4 regions of the Mesorhizobium sp. M1050 genome follow, and region 3 is predicted to be linked to each of the others. Evidence: riboswitches for the same ligand, from Rfam matches in the RefSeq annotation. Region 3 holds a riboswitch; each other region holds the start of a gene.

Region 1 (5,447 bases), on a different contig from region 3:
TCTACCAGGGCGAAGAGCTTGGGCTCGCCGAAGCGGAACTGCGCTTCGAGGACTTGCAGGACCCCTACGGCATCCGCTTCTGGCCGGAATTCAAAGGCCGCGATGGCTGCCGCACGCCGATGGTGTGGGACGGCAGCGCCAAGAATGGCGGATTCTCCCCGGCAAAGCCCTGGCTGCCGGTGCCGACCAAGCATCTGTCGCAAGCGGTCAATGTCCAGCAGGGCGACGAGAATTCGCTGCTTGAGCACTATCGTCGCTTTCTCACGTTCCGGCGTGCCCATCCGGCGCTTGTCAAGGGTGACATCACCTTCATCGAAAGCGAGGGCGACACCGTCGCCTTCACCCGCCGCGCAGGCAACGAGCAGATCGTCTGCGTCTTCAATCTGGGAGCCGGGCCAACCAACGTTGACCTTGGCAGCCGATCGCTGCAACCTTTGCCCGGGCACGGATTTTCGGGGCAGGTAAGCAGCGGTTCCATCGAGCTTGGCGGCTACGGCGCCTGGTTCGGGCGCGTCGACTGAATTTCAAATCACTGGAGGAACCCAATGGCCGATGTCACGCTAAGACAAGTGAAGAAGTCCTACGGCAATCTGAACATTCTCCACGGCATCGACCTCGATATCAAGTCGGGCGAATTCATCGTCTTCGTCGGTCCGTCGGGCTGCGGCAAGTCGACATTGCTGAGGTCGATCGCCGGGCTCGAGGAAATCACCTCTGGCGAGCTCAGAATAGCCGGCGAGGTCGTGAACGACGTGCCGCCGTCGAAGCGGGGCATCGCCATGGTGTTCCAGTCCTACGCGCTGTACCCGCACATGACCGTTTACGACAACATGGCGTTCTCGATGAAGATCGGGAAGGAGAACAAGGCCGAGATCGACCGGCGCGTACGCCAGGCGGCGGAAATCCTGCAGTTGACGAAATATCTCGACCGCTTGCCCAAGGCGATGTCGGGCGGACAACGCCAGCGCGTCGCCATCGGCCGCGCCATCGTGCGCAATCCGAAGGTGTTCCTGTTCGACGAGCCGCTGTCGAACCTTGACGCCGCACTTCGCGTCGCCACCCGCATCGAAATCGCCAAGCTCAAGGAATCGATGCCCGCCACGACCATGATCTACGTCACCCATGACCAGGTCGAGGCGATGACGCTGGCCGACCGCATCGTTGTGCTCAAGGAAGGCCATATCGAACAGGTCGGCACGCCTATGGATCTCTACAAGAAGCCCGGCAATCTGTTCGTTGCCCAGTTCATCGGCTCGCCGGCCATGAACATCCTGCCGGCGACCATCGAAAGGACCGGAAACCCGACTGTCGTCAGCCATGTCGGCGGGCGCAAGGCAACCGTGCCGATCACGACCCCTGCTTCGGCAAAGGGCGCCGCGGTGAGCTTTGGCGTGCGGCCGGAGGACCTGATCATTGCCAGCGGTGCGGACTATCTGTTCGAAGGGACGGTCGACTATGTCGAGCAGCTCGGCGAGGTCCAGCTTGTCTATGTCGACATCGGCCGCGCCGATCTGCCGCTGGTGACCAAGCTGCCCGGCAATGTCGAGGTCAAGCGCGGCTCGACATTGCGGCTGAGCGCCAATGGCGAAGACCTGCATATCTTCGACACGGATGGGCGGTCCTTCGCGCTTCACGAAGCAGAGGCTAAGGCGGCCTGAGGTTCCATGATGAGACTGCACGTTGCAAAAACAAGAGCGGCGGGCCCAGCCCGCCGCTCTTGTTTGGAGATCAGCTTCGGCTGTTAGCGGCCGAAGAGATTCCGGTCGCTGCCCTGAGGGGCGGACTTCGGTACGTCGCCCGACGAATTGAGCAGCTTGTAGACCGGCGAACCGGTGTCGCGCACCGAAGACGTCGGCGTGGTGTCGACCTTGGAGGTCGCCAGCTTGTTGATATCGGTGCCACCAACGTTGTCGTTGCGGGCATAGGCGCTGCCGGCGGCAATCAGAAGAGCGGCGGCAGTAAGAACAATCTTTTTCATTTTTGACACTCCGTATTCTCGAATTCGATGCTGCCGATTAACCCGCAGCATCGCTGTCGGATGTTGGTTTTGATCGGATGTTAGTTGTTGCCGAACAGGTTGCGGTCGCTGCCATGGTTGACAGGCGCCTGCGTGGCCGGCTCCGACTTCTTGACGGAAGCCGTGTACGAGCTGTCGACGGCGGTGGTGGCAGGCTGGTTGGCGCCGTTGGAGCCAAAGTTGTCGCTGCCGGCGAAGACACTGCCAGTGACGGCCAGAACGGCGGCGGTAGCAAGAATGATCTTCTTCATCTCAACTCTCCTGAATTTCTGGATTTCGCCAGGATGGCGGGCGAACCCGCCGTCAACTGGGAATTGGTTGTTAGTGGCCGAAGAGGTTACGGTCGCTGCCCTGGGCAGGTGTCTGAGCAGCCGGTTCGGACTTCTTGACCGAAGCGGTGTACGAGCTGTCGACGGCAGTGGCTGTCGGGGCGTTCGAACCATAGTGGTCGCTGCCATTAGCGAAGGCGCTGCCGGAAATGGCCAGAACGGCGGCGGCAGTGAGAATGATCTTTTTCATTTTTTGTACTCCAGTATCTTCTTTTTCGTCCGTCTAGCGGCGTGTCTTGGAAATGAAATCGCGTCGTTCGGACAGCCCCGATGTGGGAGGGCATCCTCGCCTTTTCCAATCACGAAGTTGTTTCGTGTGGACCATGATTCCGCTACTTGAAATTGTGCCAAGGGCTTCTACACGCTACTTATTATTTATCTTTTTCAATGGTTTAAGCAAAACCGTCCGCTGGATCACCAACTGTTGCCAAGGCCCGGCGTTCACAATGTCCTGCACGCACCGTCAACAGAAACGAACCGTTCGGTTCGATTTTAGAATCAGCTAATAGTCACTTTTCGAAACCGTTAGCCTTTTTGGCCGCCGGCAAGGGGTCGGCTTTCGAGGAGATTGCAAGTGGCGATGGCTGCCGAAGAGATAGGATTTCAGCCCGGCAATCGCCAACCCGAACGTTTCGCACGCGTGTCGCGCGGCATGGATACGATGTCGTTTTCATGCCGATGACGCGCCAGCGATCGTGGTTAGATCATGCCATCTCAGGTGCCGCTTCGTGACGACGGGGCGGAGAATTGGGAAGCCGGTCAAAATCCGGCGCTGCCCCCGCAACGGTGGTGGAGTTCAAGTCGCAACGGGAGACCACTGGGCAACTGCCTGGGAAGGTGTCGCGATCGTCCGCAAGGACAACTCCAGAGCCCGGAAACCAGCCCGAGATTTCTAGACTCGACTGATCGCGGTGGGCGATCAAGAGGTGGATAGTGCATGCCCGGCGCCTCGCCGGCCTGCGTCCAATCCTTCCTCCGTCACCACCAGTTCAGTCCTTAGATAACGAGGACAGGACATGGATATTCGCAACGACATGCTGAGGCGCTTGAACAGCCGTCGGCAAGGCTTTTCGCTAGAGCAGCCCTTCTACACCGATCCAGACTACTTCAAGCTGGACATGGAGCTGATCTTGTATCGCGATTGGCTGTTCATCGGCCATGATTGCGAGCTGCCGAAGCCGGGCAGCTACATTACTGTGCAGATCGGCGACTATCCGGTTGTTCTTGTCCGTGACCAGCAAGGCAAGATCAACGCCTTCCACAATTCCTGCCGCCATCGCGGCAGTCGCGTCTGCAACACCGACAAGGGTACTGCGGCAAAGCTCGTCTGCCCCTATCACCAGTGGACCTATGAGCTCGACGGCCGGCTGCTGTTCGCCCGTCAGATGGCCGACGGTTTCGACAAGAGTGAGTTCGGTCTGAAGCCGGTCGCCTGCGAGAGCGTCGGCGGCTATATCTTCATCTGCCTGGCCAAGGAGCCAGCGGATTTCGCGCCGATGCGGGCGATGATCGAACCTTATCTGCTGCCGCACCGGTTGCGGGAAGCAAAGGTCGCCTTCGAGAGCACGATCATCGAGAAGGGCAACTGGAAGTTGGTCTGGGAAAACAACCGCGAGTGCTATCACTGCGTCGCCAATCATCCCGAGTTGTGCAAGACCTTCCCCGAGGCTCCGACCGTGACCGGCGTCAACGGCGCCGACAGCGACCCCGAAATGGTCGCGCATTGGGCCAAATGCGAGGCATCAGGCCTGCCGAGCAAGTTCCGCATCGATCCGGCCGGGCAGTATCGCGCCACCCGCGCGCCGCTGCTGCGCGATGCCGTCAGCTACACCATGAGCGGCAAACTGGCGGTGAAGAAGAACCTCTCCGACGCTGTCTCCGCCGACCGCATCGGCACCTTGATGCACTATCACTATCCGACGACATGGAACCATATCCTCATCGATCACGCGGTGACGTTCCGGGTGGTGCCGATCAGCGCCACGGAAACGGCGGTGACGACGAAATGGCTGGTGCACAAGGACGCGGTCGAGGGCGTCGACTACACCATCGAAGACCTTACCCATGTGTGGACCGAAACCAACGACCAGGACCGCCGCATCGTTGAGGAAAACGCCCTCGGCATCCTGTCGCCCGCCTATGAACCGGGCCCCTATTCGGAGCTGCATGAGGGCGGCGTGATCCAGTTCGTCGAATGGTACGCGTCGTTCATCGGCCCGCGCCTCGCCGAAGGCGGAAGGCCGGCGCTGCGCAGCGTCGCCTAGTTGCATCACATGCACAAGACATGAGGGACAAGAGAGGATGAATGCGATGACGGATCTTGGCCTCTATCGCCATCTCGACCAGATGACGCCCTGGAACGACAGGCTGCAGGTGCTGGAGGTGATCGGCGTCAGCGACGAAGCGCCTGACGTCAAGACCTTCACCTTCCGCTCCGACAACCAGACCTGGTTCCGCTACAAGCCGGGCCAGTTCGTGACGTTGGAACTGCCGACCGCGGACGGGCCGCTGATGCGCACCTATACGCTGTCGTCCTCGCCATCGCGGCCGTTCTCGATCGCAGTGACGGTGAAGGCGCAAGCCGGCAGCACCGGCACGCGATGGATGTTTGACCATCTGACGCCCGGCTCGCACGTCAAGGCCTATGGGCCGACCGGCGATTTTTCGCTGCACAGTCACCCGGCGGCTAAATATCTGTTCATTTCGGCCGGTTCGGGCGTGACGCCGATGATGTCGATGCTGCGCTGGCTGAACGACTGTGCGCCATGGACCGATGTCGGCTTCGTCAATTGCGCGCGCCGCCCGGAAGAGATCATTTTCCGCAAGGAGCTCGAACTGCTCGGCAGCCGTATGCCGGGCTTGTCGCTCGGTTTCATGATCGAGGAGCGTTCGAGCCGAGAGGGCTGGTTCGGCCATATGGGCCGCATCGACGCCATCAGGCTGCCGCTGCTGGCGCCCGATTTCCGCGAGCGCGAAATCTTCTGCTGCGGCCCCGATCCTTTCATGCGCGCCGTGCGCGGCATGCTGGAGGCCACCGGCTTCGACATGACGAAATACCATCAGGAGAGCTTTGCGGCGCCGGCCGTGGAGGAGATCCCGGC
Region 2 (5,447 bases), on a different contig from region 3:
CTGATGGCCGACATCCCAGATCAGCCGGTCATCGGGGGTGTTGAAGACATAGTGCAGCGCCACCGTCAGCTCGACCACGCCAAGGCCGGCGCCAAGATGGCCGCCGGTGTGGGAGACGGCGTCGATCAGCTCGGCGCGAAGCTCGGACGCCAATTGCGGCAGCTCGCTTTCCGCAAGCGTGCGCAGGTCGGCTGGGATGCGGACCTTGTCGAGAAGCGGCGTATGCGGCGTTGCGTTCACGGGTGCTCAGGCTTTCTGTTCATTGGCGAAATAGGCCGCCGGCCGGAGAATGTAAATGCACGTCAGTGACGCGGATCAGGCTGTGGTTCTTGTTTTGATGCATGCCGTTCTCCCAGAACCGGGCCACTTTTGGGCAACATGCATCAGCTTTCCGGCAGCGGAATGAACTCTTCCTCGTCTCCTGGAACAATATCGAAGCGTCCCGTCTTCCATTCCTGCTTGGCCTGCTCGATGCGTTCCTTCGACGATGAGACGAAATTCCACCAGATGTAGCGCTGCGAGCCGAGCGAAGCGCCGCCGAACAGCATGAAATGCGCTGCGGTGTGCGACGATACGACGATCTCGTCACCGGGCCGAAACACCAGCAACCGTTCGGCCGGGAAAACGTCGCCCGAGATCGAGACCTCGCCTTCCAGTGTGTAGATGGCTCGTTCTTCCGCATCGGCCGGGATCTTCACGCTGGCGCCTGGCGCCAGGCGCAGATCGGCATAGAGTGTCTCTGTGTCGGCCCTGACCGGGGATCGCAGCCCTTGGAAATCACCAATGGCAATGCGGCCGCTAACGCCCTCGGCGTCGATCTCGGGCAACCGGAGTGCTGTGGTGTTCTCGAAAACCGGGGCTACTTCTTCCTTGCCGTCCGGCAGCGCCAACCAGGTCTGCAGGCCGGAAATCGACATCGGCGCGCCGCGCAGTTCTTCAGGGGTGCGCTCAGAATGGACGATGCCGCGGCCGGCGGTCATCAGGTTTACGTCACCGGGCTGGATGACCATTTCGGTGCCGAGTGAATCGCGATGCCTTATATTGCCGTCGAACAGATAGGTGACCGTCGACAGGCCGATATGCGGATGCGGGCGTACGTCGAGCGCCTGGCCGGCGCGCAGGATAGCCGGGCCCATGCGGTCGAAGAAGATGAACGGGCCGACCAACCGCCTCTTGGCGGTCGGCAAGGCGCGGCGAACCTGGAAACCGCCAATATCCTTGGCGTTGGGGATGACCATCAGTTCGATCTGGTCGCTGGCGAAGGCGTCGCCGGCCTCTGGGTCTTTCCCCGGGAAGAAGCTCATGCACTCTCCTTGTCAGCGCCAGAGGCAGCTGGACGCTTCAGGCAAACCGGATCGCCGATTTCGCCCTTAGTTTGGCCGCCACTTCCTCGCGATTGCGAGGATGCTGATGAGTTTCGAGTGAATCGAGCAGTTCGCGCGCCGATGCCGCGATGGCTTCGACCGCGTGGTCGAAGGCATGCTGGTTCTGCTTCGAAGGCCGCGTCGTTCCGCTCAGCTTGCGGACAAACTGAAGTGCCGCGTCGCGAACTTCGTCGTTGGTCGCGGGCGGATCAAAATTGAACAGGGTCTTGATGTTTCTGCACATCGTTTCCGTATCTCCTCTTGTCCCGAGCTGTTTCAATCAAGACGAACTCTATGTTCAATCATGATCGTGTCCAAAAATCGGTGAGACGGCTGGGTGCCTCAGTCCGCGTCGAGCGGCTCTGTTCCAACCGGCTTGCCGTCACGCGACAGCCTGATCTTCTCGACCTTGTCCTCGGCGGCCTTCAGCAGCCGGTCGCAATGCGCCTTCAATGCCTCGCCGCGTTCATAGATCTTGATCGACTGGTCGAGCGGCACGTCGCCACGCTCAAGATCATCGACGATCTTTTCCAGCGCATCGAGTGCCTGTTCGAAGCTCATCGCCTTGACATCGTCGTTGATCTCACCAGCCATCATTCATCCTTTCATCAGTCGCCCGACATGGGCGGCGACCGAAAATGCCAATCCCTGCAGATCGTAGCCACCCTCGAGCAGGCTGACGAGCCGGTCGCCGCTGTGACGCGCGGCGCGCTGCATCAGCTGGCCGGTCGCCCAGTCGAAATCGTCCTCGGTCAGGTTGATCTCGGCCAGCGGATCGCGGTGATGTGCGTCGAACCCGGCCGAAATGATGATCAGGTCGGGCGCGAAATTGTCGAGCGCCGGCAGCACGCGCGACAGGAAGGCATCGCGAAACACCTCGCTGCCGGTCTGCGGCGCCAGCGGTACGTTGACAATGTTGCCGGCACCGGTTTCGTTCTTGGCGCCAGTGCCGGGATAGAGCGGCATCTGGTGCGTCGAGCAATAGAGCACCGACGGATCGTCCCAGAAAATATCCTGCGTGCCGTTGCCGTGATGCACGTCCCAGTCGACGACGGCAACACGCTCGATACCATGCTTCTTCTGCGCATAACGCGCCGCGATCGCCGCCGTATTGAACAGACAAAAACCCATCGCCGTGGTTTTTTCGGCATGGTGGCCGGGCGGCCGCGCCGCGACGAAGACATTGTCGGCGCGGCCTGCAAAGACGTCGTCGACGGCGGCGTTGGCCGCACCGATTGCGGTGATCGCCGCCTGCCAGCTCTTCGGGCTGGCCGTGGTGTCGGCGTCGATGCGGGCGATTCCCTCGTCAGGAATGGCGGCGCGCACGCGGGCGACGAAATCGGCGGGATGAGCATAGAGGATGGTGGCCTCGTCGCCTTCCGGCGCCTGGATACGATCGAGCGCGGCAAAAGCCTCGTCGTCCAGCACGCGCTCGATGGCGCGCAAGCGGTCCGGCCGCTCGGGATGGCCGGGCGGCGTGAGGTGCTCAAGGAAGATCGGATGGGTATAGAGACGGGTAGCCATCGTCCTAATCTAGTGACCCGGATCGACAAAGGCCATGCACGGGCGGCCGATGACTGGGGAAAATCGCGCCTGCGTCCATTCGCGTCGCTGCAGGCATTGGCGTCGTCCGCGCTTCGGCGTAAGGTCCGTGGCACTGCCTGGTGCCCGCCGCAAGCGGGAGAATCGGGAACACGGTTGAATTCCGTGGCGTGCCCAACGCTGTAAGGGGGACCGCGCCGGTATATGCCACTGTCGATGACGGGAAGGCACCGGACGCGGGTTGATCCCGAGCCAGAAGACCGGCCTGGCAGGCATCGTCATCCGCATGGTCAGGCGGTTGGCATCGATTGCAATCGCAAGGGGACAAGCGATGCCTGAACACACGACCGCTGCTGTTGGCGATGGATTTGACCGGAATGCACGCGATGCGGTGTATCGCGCCATGTTCACGCGGCGCGACGTCCGCAGCCATTTCCTGCCCACCGCGCTCGACGATGAGGTGCTGGCGCGGTTGCTGCTTGCCGCTCATCACGCGCCGTCGGTCGGCTTCATGCAGCCTTGGAATTTTATCGTCATTCGCGATGCCGAACGACGGGAAAAGGTGCGCGACCTGTTCCTGGCGGCGCGCCAGCAGGAACTGCCGGCCATTGCGGAAGAGCGGCAGGCGCTCTACCGCAAACTCAAGCTGGAAGGCATTTGCGAAAGCGCGCTCAACATCTGCATCACCTGCGATCGCGAGCGTTCGAAGGGTTCGCCACTGGGACGCTCGCACAATCCGGAGATGGACCTCTACAGCACGGTCTGCGCGGTGCAGAATTTCTGGCTGGCGGCGCGCGCCGAAGGCGTCGGTGTCGGCTGGGTCAGCATCATCGAGGCGCAAGCGTTGAAAGGCCTGCTTTCAATTCCGGAGCATGTGACCCCGGTCGCCTATCTCTGCGTCGGCCGCGTCTCGGAGTTCGCGCCAAAACCTGACCTTGAAACGCATGGCTGGGGACGGCGGCTGCCGCTGCCGGAACTGATCATGAGCGAGACGTTTTCCGGGCAAGGTGAAGTGCTGCTCAAATCGACCGTGGCGCGCCTCAACACCGTTTCTGCCGCGCCGTCGAGCCCTCGCTGATCAGGGTGTCGCGCCGGCCGGTCCCCAGGGCGAGCCGCCAAAGGAGGCCAGCGCCTTGTCCTTGAGTTCCCTGAACTTCGACGACGCCTCCGCCAGCCGGGTGTCCCAGGCCGGATCTGGCACCTGGCCCGCGATGGTCTTGAAATAGACCTGCATCAGGCAAGCGATGGCGAAGGGCTCGATGAACGCCGCCTTGAAGGCCCAGGCGAAGACGATGGCTAGCACGAAGGCCCAGCCCGCCAATTGCCCTGGCATCAGGAAAAGAATGGCGGCGGCCGGCGCCAGCATCAGCAGGAAGATAACGAAGGATACGCCCCACATGATGACCGCCAGCCAGACGGCGTTCTTGACCATCACCTTGCCGTTCTGGGCATAGAGCACGACGCCTTGGCGCGCCGTCTCGAACGGCGAGGACGAATTGATGCGAATGTTGTAGCCGAGGATGATCTCGTCGACATAGGTCAGCGACAGGCGGATCACCGTGTTGATGAAGGAGACCAGACCGCTCAAACCCGGGATCGGCAGGAAGGCGGCGATGCCGCCGAGCAGGCCGGTGATGGCCCGGATGGCGCCCTTGACCAGCTGATCGACGACGAAAAGGATGTTGGCCTCGGCAAAACGCTGGGTGACGATATCCTTGGCGTAGGCGATCTGGTCCTGGCCGCCGGGAATGTCACGGCCGTCGATCAGATGGACCATCACGGCGATGTGGCCGGCCTTGACGACATAGAGGATGTATTCGCGGATCCAGTAGACGGCGATCGAGACGATGCCGAAACCGACCACCCCGCCCCACAAGGCAAAGGACATCGGCCCGTCGGGATCGGTGGAGATGTGGCCGACGCCATAGCCGACGGAGGCGCCCGTGCCGGTCGCCATGATGTAGGCCAGTGTGATGCCGAAATAGACGATCATGCGAAAGACAATGAACGGCCAGGTCCGCATCATGATGGACACCGACCTGCCGATATCGAAATCCCACATGCCCCGAATCTCCCCCTCAGAGGTGGTGAAAGAGGATGGACCCAACCCGGCGATTGTCAATTGCCGGCCGCGGCGCCGGGCCACCGATGGGATTTCAGTTCGGTTGCGAACCTGGCCTTTTGAGTAGGCCTTCGAGCAGTTGCTTGAACGCCACCACCACCTTCTTCGACGTCGCTTCGGGGTCGTTCGAATTGGCGATCCGTTGCGCCGCCTGGCTGCTCGCCCCATTGATCAGCCGCGAGGCAGTTTCGGGGTCGAGGCTGGAGACTACGACCCCCTCCTCCTGAAGCGCCGTCAGATGGCCGGTCATTGAAGCGATGCACGCATTGGCGTTCGGCCATTGTGCCGGATCCCCCAGAACGGCCGGGCCATCCCGGAACATGATGCGCTGGATTTCCGGCTCCAATGCCATCTCAATATAGGTCGTGCATTCGTCGACAAAATGCTGCCAGCGGGTCGGCGCTCTCGACGCGACCTCA
Region 3 (5,447 bases):
CCCGCGGCGCCAGCCCCGCTATTCCGATCTCGCCATCGAGGCGGCCTTGACACGGGGATGCGTGTTCGGGCTTCGTCTGCGCCAGAGCGAGGGATTGACGACCTCGCTGCTCGACCTGATGGGCCTTGATCTACCGGTTCCCGATCACAGGACGCTAAGCCGCCGGCGCAGATATGGAAACGATCGGCCAAGCGGCAGCGGCATCCCGAGGACGGTCCGCTGCATGTGCTGATCGATAGCAGCGGTTGAAAGTCTACGGCGCAGGCCAATGGCTGGAAGACAAGCCGAAACGGCCGTATGTTCCCATTTGTGCAGGCTTTTTCCAGGATGTCCCTTGCCATAGTGCCTTGCGTCGCAGCGTTGGCATCGACGATTATGCGTCCGATAGCGGGCAAAGCGTTACGTGTCATCTTCGCTCAGACGGGTCTATACAATTGCGATAGACCCCGGGAGTGATGGGGGCAATCCCGGTCGCGCTTGGCCGGGTGGCCCCATCAAGACAAGATCCATGGTCCGATAGTGGCATAAATCAGCCGAACGTCTGCGATGACAAAAAAGGCTGCGAGAACGCCGTCGATCCATCGCTGCGCTTTCTGATAGACACGCGAAACCGATGGGAGCGAAAACACGATCGCGTATCCCCCGAAAATCACCACGGCCAGAAACGCACACCCCAGCATGATGACAAAGGGCATGTAGACGGGCGTACCCGGCTGCAACCCGAGAGAAATTGTTGCAATCCAGCCCATGATGGCCTTCGGATTGGCGATATGCAGGGCGATCCCGCGCCGATAGATCTTGCCCAACTCCGTGCGGGACAGCGCCGCCTCCGGCGTTGCAGAAAGGTCTTTCCCGGCAAGCGCGGAGCCGGCAAACCGTGCACTGAGATAGAGCAGATAGCAGCCTCCGATGAACTGGATGACATTGAGAGCACTCGGCCAGGCTTTCAATACCGTTGCAACGCCGGTCGAGGCGAGCACTGCCCACATCCAGGAGACAGAGACGACGCCGGCAGCCAGTGCAAGCGCTGCGACACGGCCCCGGCTCATGGCAGTATTCATGATGGCAAGATTGCTCGGCCCTGGACTGGATGCGGCCAGAATGTAGGCCGAGAACGCCATTATCAGGGGAGTGCCCACCGAGGGATCGATGATCATGGCTATCTGCTCATCTGAATAGGCTGATCACATCGGCTGGAAGCTGCTTTAGCACTGCCAAAACCTCTGACCGCGCGTCCTCGGAAAGTGACCTGATGGGCAGGGAAGGTGAAGCATGGCAGATCTCCAATGCCTCCGCCAAAGCATAGACAACCCGCAGGCTGGAATACCGTTTAAACAGAGCCCAGAGCGGCTCGAGGCTGGCATTGATCCTGCGCGCCTCGGCCGCATCGCCCCTTTGTGCAGCCCTGACGATCTTCAAACAGGCATCGGGAAGAAGTCCGCCAATGACACTGTACCAGGTATCCGCACCTGCAATCATCGCCTCGGTGCACTGCGCGTCTCCACTGTAGCCGATCGAAAAGCCGTCTGGCACCTGTGAGCGCTGGTCCTCCAGATGGCGCTGGGTTTCGGCCGGGCCAAAACCGGGGTTTTTGATGGCGACGATCCCGGGCACCCGAGACAGCCTTTCGACCAAGGCGGATGAGAACCGAAAATGCGTTGTTCCGGGATTGTCATAGATGCAAATCGGCAAACCGGATTCCAATGCGACTGTTTGGAAATGCTCGAACACTTCATCCTCGGTCAGAGGTGCGTACGACACTGCAGACAGCAAGCCGGCTGTCGCACCGATCGCTTTGGCATCCTTGGCATGTTGCACGGCTTCGTCCGTCCTCAGCGCTCCAATCCCGACCAACAAGGGAATATCAGCACCGACTTTATCGATGGCCACCTCAATTGCGCATTGGCGCTGTTGGCGCGACAGGAACATGTAACTGCCCGTGCTTCCCAACAGGCCGATAGAATCGACCTTTGCCTCCATCAAGCGCGCAAGAAGTTTTTCCAATGCGGGCTCATCGATATTACCGCCGCGATCAGCGGGAGTGATGGGAAAAGCGGACAAACCGCGCAGGAAAGTCATTGTGTCTCCAACTCTTTGGCCGTTGAACTGTAAGCCGACGGTCCGGCGTTGATGTCATTTACATTGCCAACTGGCCTTGGATAACTTACCGCCTGAATGAACTTAAAAAGCTTATCGGGACACAGTCGGGCCTTGCTCTTTGGACCGGGGCCCCGGCCAGTGTGGTCTCTTGCCGCCGACCGCAGTTACCACCGATTGCCTAGTCACCAGGGTCGTGCACGACCTGGCGTGCCATTTCCCCCCGCACCATGGTTTGGCGTTCACTTCGAGACAACCGCTTCTGCCATGCACGCATCACTTTCGGCCCACGATTGCATCGTTAAACATCGCCACCAATGCCACCTTCTGCATTCGACGACGTTGTCACTCCCATCCATCTTGTCCGAAATCCTTCATGGATGAACGGTGAGGAATGTCGCAGCCTGACAGGAAACCATTATGAACAATGGTGGCGGGGGTGCTAGCGTCGGCAATGGGCGGACTGAATATTTCAGAATGAAGACAAGGTGTAAAAGAGCGAATACATAACGACATAAACATTTCGTTATGCGATATTGACAAAGTGCGGACCGCTGTGATTGTCTGCGGGTTGTGGTTCTCCGCACGGCGCTGCCGGAGCGGAGCTAAGAGGGAAGCCGGTGCGATGCCGGCGCTGCCCCCGCAACTGTTAGCGGCGAGCCAACCCCACTCATGTCACTGAGGCGAATACCCTCGGGAAGACGGGTAGAGGCTATGACCCCGCGAGCCAGGAGACCTGCCACGGCGAATTACGTCCACGGGCGGGGTGTCTCGGTGGCCGCTGCAACCCGGCGTTGATGCCGGCCTGCTAGCGCCTTCCTTGTCACCGACGCCCCAACCATCGGGGTATGACATGACTGTCTCTCAGCAAATTCCTGTAGCAACGCTCGGCGTGCCGCGCTTCGGTCGTCGGCGAGAACTGAAATTCGCGCTTGAAAGTTACTGGTCCGGAAAATCTTCCGCCGCCGCCCTTCTCAGGACGGCGAAGGCGCTCCGTGCCGCTAGCTGGGAGGAGCAGCACGATCGCGGCGTGTCGAAAATCCCGTCGAACGACTTCTCGCTATACGACCATGTGCTCGACACCGCAGCCATGGTCGGCGCCGTTCCATCCCGTTACGGCTGGAATAGCGGCGAGGTCCCACTTGACATCTACTTCGCAATGGCGCGCGGCAACCAGGGTCAGATGGAGGGTTGTGGACACGCTGGTCACCAGCAGGCGGCTCATGGGCCTGATGTAACCGCGATGGAAATGACCAAGTGGTTTGACACCAACTATCACTACATTGTGCCGGAACTCGACGATGATCAGACGTTCGCCCTCTCGTCAACGAAACCGGTCGATTACTTCCTCGAGGCCAAAGCTCTCGGCATTCACACACGCCCAGTCATCCTTGGACCCATCACCTTCCTCAAGCTGGCGAAATCACCTGCCGAAGGGTTCGGTCCCATCGCGCTCCTATCGCGGCTGCTGCCCGTCTACGAGCAACTTCTGCAGAGGCTGAAGCTGTCGGGAGCCGACTGGCTGCAGATCGATGAGCCAGCGCTTGTCCTCGATCTGAACCCGAACGAACGAGCTGCGTTCGAATTCGCCTATGGACAGCTGTCGAAAGCCGCGCCCGAGCTGAAGATCATGCTGGCTACGTATTTCGGGCCGCTGGGAAACAATCTCGAAACCGCGGTTTCTCTGCCCCTGGCTGGGCTGCATATTGATCTCGTGCGCGCTCCCGAGCAGCTGGAAACGGTGGGTCGGCTCGCTCCGAAGGATCTGGTGCTCTCGCTTGGCTTGATCGATGGCCGCAACGTCTGGCGTGCGAACCTGCCCGCCATTCTCGACCGCATCAAATCGATCGTCGCCGGCTGGCCCTTGGACCGCGTCGAGATCGCGCCTTCTTGCTCGATGCTGCATGTGCCGATCGACCTGCGCATGGAGACGGAACTCGACGCCGACATCAGCTCGTGGCTCGCCTTCGCGGCCCAGAAGACCGACGAATTGGTGTTGCTGGCCCGGGCCCTGTCCCAAGGCAGAGATGCGGTGGCTGGCGCGTTGAAAGCGTCTGCCGAGGCTGCCGCCACGCGCGTGACATCCACGAGGATCCATGACCCGCTTGTTCAGGGGCGGATCGCCAGCATTGACGATAGCATGAAGCGACGAGAGAGCGCTTTTGCCGAGCGCTCCAGAGTCCAAGCCGGCTCACTCGGGCTGCCGCCGTTCCCGACGACGACCATCGGGTCCTTCCCGCAGACGCCGCAGGTACGCAAGGCGCGGGCCGCTCATGCGAAGGGCCAGCTGAGCTATGTCGACTACGAGACGTTCCTGAAGAAGGAGATCGAGGCTGCAATTCGCTGGCAGGAAGAGATCGGGCTGGACGTGCTGGTGCACGGTGAGTTCGAGCGAAACGACATGGTACAGCATTTCGGCGAGCAGTTGTCCGGCTTCGCGCTCACCCAGCATGCCTGGGTACAAAGCTATGGGTCGCGCTACGTGCGTCCCCCCATCATTTTCGGCGACGTATCGAGGCGCAATCCGATGACAGTGCGCTGGTGGCAATTCGCCCAGTCGCTTACGGAAAAGCCTGTTAAGGGAATGCTCACAGGCCCAGTGACCATTCTCAACTGGTCTTTTGTTCGCGACGACGTACCCCGCTCCGAATCCTGCCGCCAGATCGCGCTCGCCATCCGCGACGAAGTGACGGATCTCGAAAGGTCCGGCGCAAGGATAATCCAGATCGATGAGGCCGCGTTTCGCGAAGGATTGCCACTGCGCCAGTCTGACTGGAAAGTCTATCTCGACTGGGCTGTCGAATGCTTCCGGATCGCTTCAACGGGTGTAAATAACGCGACTCAAATCCATACCCACATGTGCTATTCGGAGTTCAACGAGATCATCGACGCGATTCCTGAAATGGATGCGGATGTCATTTCGATTGAGACCTCGCGCTCGAAAATGGAGCTGCTGGACGCCTTCACGAGCTCCAAATATCCGAACGAAATCGGTCCCGGAGTCTATGACATTCACTCACCACGCCTCCCGGGAGTCCGTGAGATTTCGGATCTCGTCATGCTTGCCCGCGAGCGACTGTCGGATGCCCAACTGTGGGTAAACCCGGACTGTGGCCTCAAAACACGTAAATGGGAGGAGGTCCGCCCTGCCCTCATGAACATGGTCGCTGCAGCACGTGCGCTCCGGGAGAAAGCGTAGGCCTGATGCTTCTCCTTCCTCACCATGACGTGAGTTGCCGGCTGCCGCATGTCGGCCGTAAATGTGCCAATACGCGATCACATCCTTTGAAATAAGTCACTCGAGCGAGAATGAGCACTTCCCTTCGGCACGTAATCGCGCAGGAAATATC
Region 4 (5,447 bases), on a different contig from region 3:
ATCGTCTCGATCCTCTACACCGTCGTGGCGATGCTCGGCCTGTCGGTGACGCTCTTCATGCCAATGCTGATCCGCCGCTTTGCCCGGCGCTGGGTCTACACCGCTGGCGCCTGCCTGCTTGCCATCGGCTCGCTGTTCTTCGTCACCCATACGCTTGCCGGGCAACTGGCCGGCATGCTGTGCCGCGTGATGGGCGCCAGCGCGCTGTCGATCACGCTCAACCTCTACATCATGGACCATATCCGCAAGACCGATTTCATGCAGGCCGAATCGCTGCGCATGGCGTGGTCGATGTTGGCGTGGACCGGCGGGCCGACGCTCGGCATCTTCCTCTACACGCACTTCGGCATCTATGCCGCGCATGGCGCCGTGGCGATCTTCGCCCTGGCCTTGCTGGCGCTGTTCTGGACTTACCGGCTCGGCGACAACCCGTCGATTCGCCCAGGCCAGACGCGCCCGGTCAATCCGCTCGCCAATATCGGCCGCTTCGTCGCGCAGCCCAGGCTCAGACTGGCCTGGCTGATCGCTTTCGGCCGCTCCTGCTTCTGGACGACTTTCTTCGTCTATGGGCCGCTGTTCATGGTCATCACCGGCGAAGGCAAGCTGGCCGGCGGGCTGCTGGTTTCGGCCGGCAACGCGCTGCTGTTCATGGCCATCTTCTGGGGCAAGGCGGGAAAGCGTTTTGGCGGCCGCAGGACGATGACATTTGCCTATTTCGCCATGTCGGCCATGCTGCTGGCGGCAGGCTTCGTCGGCGAGACCGTGCCGCTGCTCACCGGCGCCTTCCTGCTTGGCGGCGCCTTCTTCACCATCGCGCTCGACGCACTCGGCTCGACCGCCTTCATGCGCTCGGTGCGCTCCTATGAAAGATCGCAGATGGCGGCGGTCTACCGGACCTATCTCGACTTTTCCGAACTGACGCCGCCGCTGGTCTATTCGGTGGTGCTGGCGTTTTTCGGCCTAGGCTCGGTGTTCGTCACGCTGGGCCTGCTGGCTGCGGTCTGCGGCTTCGTGACGTGGCGCTATCTGCCGAAATCGCTTTGATCTTCAGGGCTTTGGTGGAAGTGCCGCATGCCAAGGTGCCTGCGGCAGCGGAGGCCCTCACTGGCACGACGCATTCGCGATGGTTGCCGCCGGAATTTGGTTTGCTGGAGGCGACGATTCTGCCTATAGTCGGCAATGTCGTCGGTTCCATTTTGGAGCCAAGAGGGAATGCGGTGAGGGCGAGTTTCGCCCAATGCCGTGGCTGCCCCCGCAACTGTGTGCGGTAGTCCTCTCCATATGCCACTGAAGATTTCTTCTTCGGGAAGGTGGGGAAGGGCGCTGATCCGCGAGCCAGGAGACCTGCCGGCGACAGGAAACTGACTTCGATGCCCTCGGGTGGAGGGCGAAAGGACAAGACATGACTACTGCTTCCGTCTCCCTCGGCGCCTCCGTCTCCTCGCAGTCGCGCTTCATGCAGCTCGCGCTTGCTGCGCTGCTCGGCGTTTTCGTGATGGGCTTTGTCGGCTTCTCGCATATCGATGCGGTCCACAATGCGGCTCACGACTATCGCCACTCGATGGCGTTTCCCTGCCACTGACGAGGATCTGACATCATGAACCTGTTTCGCAACGTCGTGTTCATTGCGGCGATCGCAGGGCTCGTGGCCGGTGTCGTTCTCGCCTGCATGCAGGCCTACGCCACCGTGCCGCTGATCCTGAAGGCGGAAGTCTACGAACAGGCCGGCGGCGGGCATCACCATGACCATGCCGTTCCGGCCCCAACGGATAGCAATGCCATGAGCACAGCCGCTCCGGCAGCGGAAGCCGCCCCGGCCGCCGAAGACGAGGGTTGGGCGCCGGCAGACGGTTTCGAACGTTTCGCCTTCAGCGTGCTTGCCAACATCGTCACCGGCATCGGCTTCGCCTTGATCCTGGTCGCGGTTTCCGAATTCGCCGGCGGCATCGGTGGCTGGCGCCAGGGCGTCTTCTGGGGGCTGGCCGGCTTTGCCGTGTTCACGCTGGCGCCGGGCCTAGGCCTGCCGCCGGAACTGCCGGCCATGCCAGCGGCCGATCTGACCGAGCGCCAGATCTGGTGGTGGGCGACCGTAGCGATGACCGCGGCCGGGCTCGGCCTGATCGCCTTCCGCAAGTCGCTGCCGCTGGCGATCCTGGCTGTGGCCTTGATCGTCGCTCCGCACATCGTCGGCGCGCCGCAGCCCGGCAGTTACGAGACGGCGATCCCCGAAGGCCTGCACCACCAGTTCGTGGTGGCGGTGACAGTGACCAATCTGGTGTTCTGGCTGGTGCTCGGCGCGGTCGTCGGCGTGGTCCGCAGCCGCTTCACCGGCACCGCGACCAGCCTGCGCGACAGCTTTGCCTGACAGCAAGGCACTGACCTTCATCATCGGCGGTGGGGGGGCGGGGGGCGCCGGGCCCCCACCCCCCCCCCCCCCCCCCCCTGCCGCCCGCCCGCGCCCCCCCCCCCCCCCCCCCCCCACGCCGAAACCCTGGCGACGGCCTTGCCCTCGCCATGGGCCTATATCGCCACGGCGCAAGCCTATGATGACGAGATGAGTGAGCGCATCGCTTTGCACCGGTCGCGGCGCGGCGAAGGCTGGACGACCATCGACGCACCGCTCGATCTTGCCGGCGCGCTCGCGGCGTTGCCCGACAACCAGCCGGTGCTTGTCGACTGCCTGACATTGTGGCTGACCAATCATATGTTGGCCGAACATGATCTCGAGCTGGAATGCCGGCGACTGGCGGAGGTGCTGTCGCGGCCGCGCGGGCCCTGGTTCGTGGTGTCCAATGAAGTCGGGCAAGGCATCGTGCCTGACAACGCACTGGCGCGCCGGTTTCGGGATGCCGGCGGCCGGCTCAACCAGCAGATCGCTGCCGTCGCCGACACAGTGCTGCTGATGGTGGCGGGACTTCCGCTGAAGGTGAAATGACATGACCGACGTCGACAATAAGGACGAAGAACGCCACCGCGCCAAGATGGCCAAGCGCAAGGCGGTGCAGGATGCCGAGGTGGCGAGCAAGACGGTCGAGAAGGGGCTGCTGATCGTCAACACCGGGCCGGGCAAGGGTAAGACGACGGCCGCCTTCGGTCTCGCGCTGCGGATGCTCGGCTACGGCAAGCGCGTCGGCGTCGTCCAGTTCATCAAGGGCAAATGGCATACCGGCGAGAAAGACGCCTTCGCCGCCTTCGGCGACCGCGTCATCTGGCACGCGATGGGCGAGGGGTTCACCTGGGAAACGCAGGATCTGAAGCGTGACATCGCCGCGGCCGAAGCGGCGTGGGCCAAGGTGCTCGAGCTGATGGCCGACCCGTCGATCAGCCTGCTGGTGCTCGACGAGTTGAACATCGCGCTGCGCTACGACTATCTTGATCTCGACAAGGTGGTTGCGGCGCTGAAAGCCCGGCGCGAGGGCCTGCACGTCGTCGTCACCGGCCGCAACGCCAAGCCGGCGCTGATCGAGGCTGCTGACCTCGTCACCGAGATGGGCGTGACCAAGCACCATTTTTCCGCGGGCGTTAAGGCGCAGCAGGGCATCGAGTTTTGAACGTCTCTTACCCTCCTCACAAGGGGGAGGGTGAAATGGGTCACGCCACAATGACGATGATCGAAATCACTCCAAACAGCGCAATCAGCAGATAGTCGGCGACGCGATAGAGTTTCAGCGCCTGCCTTATATCGGCGCTGTCGGCTTCGCGGCGGCCGCCTCCGCCCATGAAGACGTCGTCGACCAGGACGCCGCCGTAGCTGCGCGGCCCGGCGAGTGCCAGGCCGAGCGCGCCAGCCATCGCCGCTTCCGGCCAGCCGGCATTCGGCGAGCGGTGCTTCTTCGCGTCGCGCCACACCGCGTGCCAGGCATTGCGCGGGTCGGCGTCCCTGACCAGGAAAGCCGCCAGCACGATCAGCAGCGCCGTCAGCCGTGACGCCGGCAAATTGATCCAATCGTCGAAGCGTGCCGCCGCCCAGCCGAACGCCTCATGGCGCGGGGTACGGTGACCGATCATCGAATCGGCGGTATTGGCGGCCTTGTAGGCGGCGCCGCCGGCGAGGCCGCCTACACCGGTCCAGAAGGCGGGAGCGACGATGCCATCGGAAAAATTCTCGGCCAGGCTCTCGATCGCCGCGCGGCTGATACCGGCCCTGTCCAGCGTCTCGGGATCGCGGCCAACGATGCGCGAGACGGCCACGCGGCCCAGAGCGAGGCCGCCAGTGTCGAGCGCGTCCGCCACCGCCTCGACATGTTCGTAAAGGCTTTTCTGCGACAGGAGCGAGGTTGCCAGAAGGGCCGTGATGATGAGTCCCATGGGAACGAACCAGAGCAGGATCTGCATGCCGAGGCCGATCAGCGCCGGCACGAGCACGATGACCAGCAGCGCCTGGACACCGCGCTTGCGACGCAGTGCGTCGGGATCAGCAGCGTGGTTGAGCCTGCGGTCGAGAAAGGATATCAGCCTGCCGAACCATGTCACGGGATGGCCGATGGCGCGAAACAGCCAGTCGGGATAGCCGAGGGCGAATTCGACGGCCAATGACAGGAAAGCGATCAGAACTGACATGAAGCTTCTTGAAGGAGCGGTGGACCATGGTGGAAGTCTTGGCCGGGCGAGGGCGCTGTTCCCTCACGCTTCGCGGCCTTTCGTCGACCTCTCGACCGGTATCAATCCGCACTCCTACCCGCTTTTCGACCTGCCCGCCACCTCGCTGTCGCGATTGCCGGAGGCCGCGCGCACGCGTGACCTGTTAGAGATCGCGGCCAGCACCTACGGCGCGCCGTCGCCAGCCAACCTCGCGGCGGCACCGGGCACGCAGATCCTATTGCCGCGCGTTGCATCGCTGATCGCGCCCGGCAAGGCTTTGGTGCTGGGGCCGACCTATGCCGAACATGCCCGCGCTGCGGCGATCGCCGGACACCGAGTGTTGGAGGTCAACGATTTCGAAGCGCTGGCAGACGCCGACCTTGCCATTGTCGTCAATCCGAACAATCCGGATGGACGCATCGTCGAGCGGGACCGTTTGCTGGCGCTGGCCGCCCGACTGCGCGCCAAGGGCGGGCTGCTGGTCGTCGACGAGGCGTTCATGGATGTCGGCCCGCGTGAACATAGCCTTGCCGGCGATGTCGAGAGTGGCGGCATCGTCGTCCTGCGCTCGTTCGGCAAGTTCTTCGGTCTTGCCGGGCTGCGGCTCGGGTTCGCACTGTGCGATGTAGCGACGGTCGAACGGCTGGAAACGCAATTCGGGCCATGGGCTGTCGCCGGCCCGGCGCTTGAATACGGCATCCGCGCGCTTGCCGACATTGACTGGCAGGACGCGATGCGGGCATCCCTTGCGGAAGCATCGGCGCGGCTCGATACGCTGTTCAGCCGCTTCGGCATTCTCGTCGCGGGCGGCACGACCTTGTTTCGCTATCTCCGCCTGGCCGATGCCGATGGCCTGTTTGCAGCCC

The links. A riboswitch is a leader RNA that binds a small molecule or an ion and turns the genes downstream of it on or off. The one in region 3 is predicted to bind cobalamin.
Region 1: another riboswitch for cobalamin. It lies ahead of NKH57_RS15220 (aromatic ring-hydroxylating oxygenase subunit alpha); the one in region 3 lies ahead of metE (5-methyltetrahydropteroyltriglutamate--homocysteine S-methyltransferase).
Region 2: another riboswitch for cobalamin. It lies ahead of bluB (5,6-dimethylbenzimidazole synthase); the one in region 3 lies ahead of metE (5-methyltetrahydropteroyltriglutamate--homocysteine S-methyltransferase).
Region 4: another riboswitch for cobalamin. It lies ahead of NKH57_RS07255 (CbtB domain-containing protein); the one in region 3 lies ahead of metE (5-methyltetrahydropteroyltriglutamate--homocysteine S-methyltransferase).

What each region holds. Positions count from the first base shown of each region.
Region 1 is NZ_JAMYMV010000023.1:52,199-57,645, forward strand. It holds gene bglA (beta-galactosidase BglA) at 1-521, shown strand, start outside; gene NKH57_RS15200 (ABC transporter ATP-binding protein) at 546-1,658, shown strand; gene NKH57_RS15205 (DUF680 domain-containing protein) at 1,742-1,978, opposite strand; gene NKH57_RS15210 (DUF680 domain-containing protein) at 2,059-2,268, opposite strand; gene NKH57_RS15215 (DUF680 domain-containing protein) at 2,339-2,536, opposite strand; cobalamin riboswitch at 3,046-3,247, shown strand; gene NKH57_RS15220 (aromatic ring-hydroxylating oxygenase subunit alpha) at 3,363-4,610, shown strand; gene NKH57_RS15225 (FAD-binding oxidoreductase) at 4,657-5,447, shown strand, end outside.
Region 2 is NZ_JAMYMV010000014.1:22,081-27,527, reverse strand. It holds gene dxs (1-deoxy-D-xylulose-5-phosphate synthase) at 1-240, opposite strand, end outside; gene NKH57_RS10990 (pirin family protein) at 384-1,304, opposite strand; gene NKH57_RS10985 (DUF2277 domain-containing protein) at 1,342-1,608, opposite strand; gene NKH57_RS10980 (exodeoxyribonuclease VII small subunit) at 1,707-1,958, opposite strand; gene NKH57_RS10975 (histone deacetylase family protein) at 1,962-2,888, opposite strand; cobalamin riboswitch at 3,010-3,189, shown strand; gene bluB (5,6-dimethylbenzimidazole synthase) at 3,238-3,984, shown strand; gene NKH57_RS10965 (hypothetical protein) at 3,985-4,968, opposite strand; gene NKH57_RS10960 (TetR/AcrR family transcriptional regulator) at 5,063-5,447, opposite strand, start outside.
Region 3 is NZ_JAMYMV010000094.1:9,185-14,631, reverse strand. It holds partial or broken gene NKH57_RS30545 (transposase) at 1-284, shown strand, start outside; gene NKH57_RS30540 (LysE family translocator) at 495-1,157, opposite strand; gene NKH57_RS30535 (dihydrodipicolinate synthase family protein) at 1,168-2,079, opposite strand; cobalamin riboswitch at 2,655-2,855, shown strand; gene metE (5-methyltetrahydropteroyltriglutamate--homocysteine S-methyltransferase) at 2,951-5,296, shown strand.
Region 4 is NZ_JAMYMV010000008.1:79,777-85,223, forward strand. It holds gene NKH57_RS07250 (MFS transporter) at 1-1,044, shown strand, start outside; cobalamin riboswitch at 1,170-1,366, shown strand; gene NKH57_RS07255 (CbtB domain-containing protein) at 1,403-1,582, shown strand; gene NKH57_RS07260 (CbtA family protein) at 1,598-2,365, shown strand; gene NKH57_RS07265 (bifunctional adenosylcobinamide kinase/adenosylcobinamide-phosphate guanylyltransferase) at 2,504-2,935, shown strand; gene cobO (cob(I)yrinic acid a,c-diamide adenosyltransferase) at 2,937-3,551, shown strand; gene cbiB (adenosylcobinamide-phosphate synthase CbiB) at 3,592-4,560, opposite strand; gene cobD (threonine-phosphate decarboxylase CobD) at 4,559-5,447, shown strand, end outside.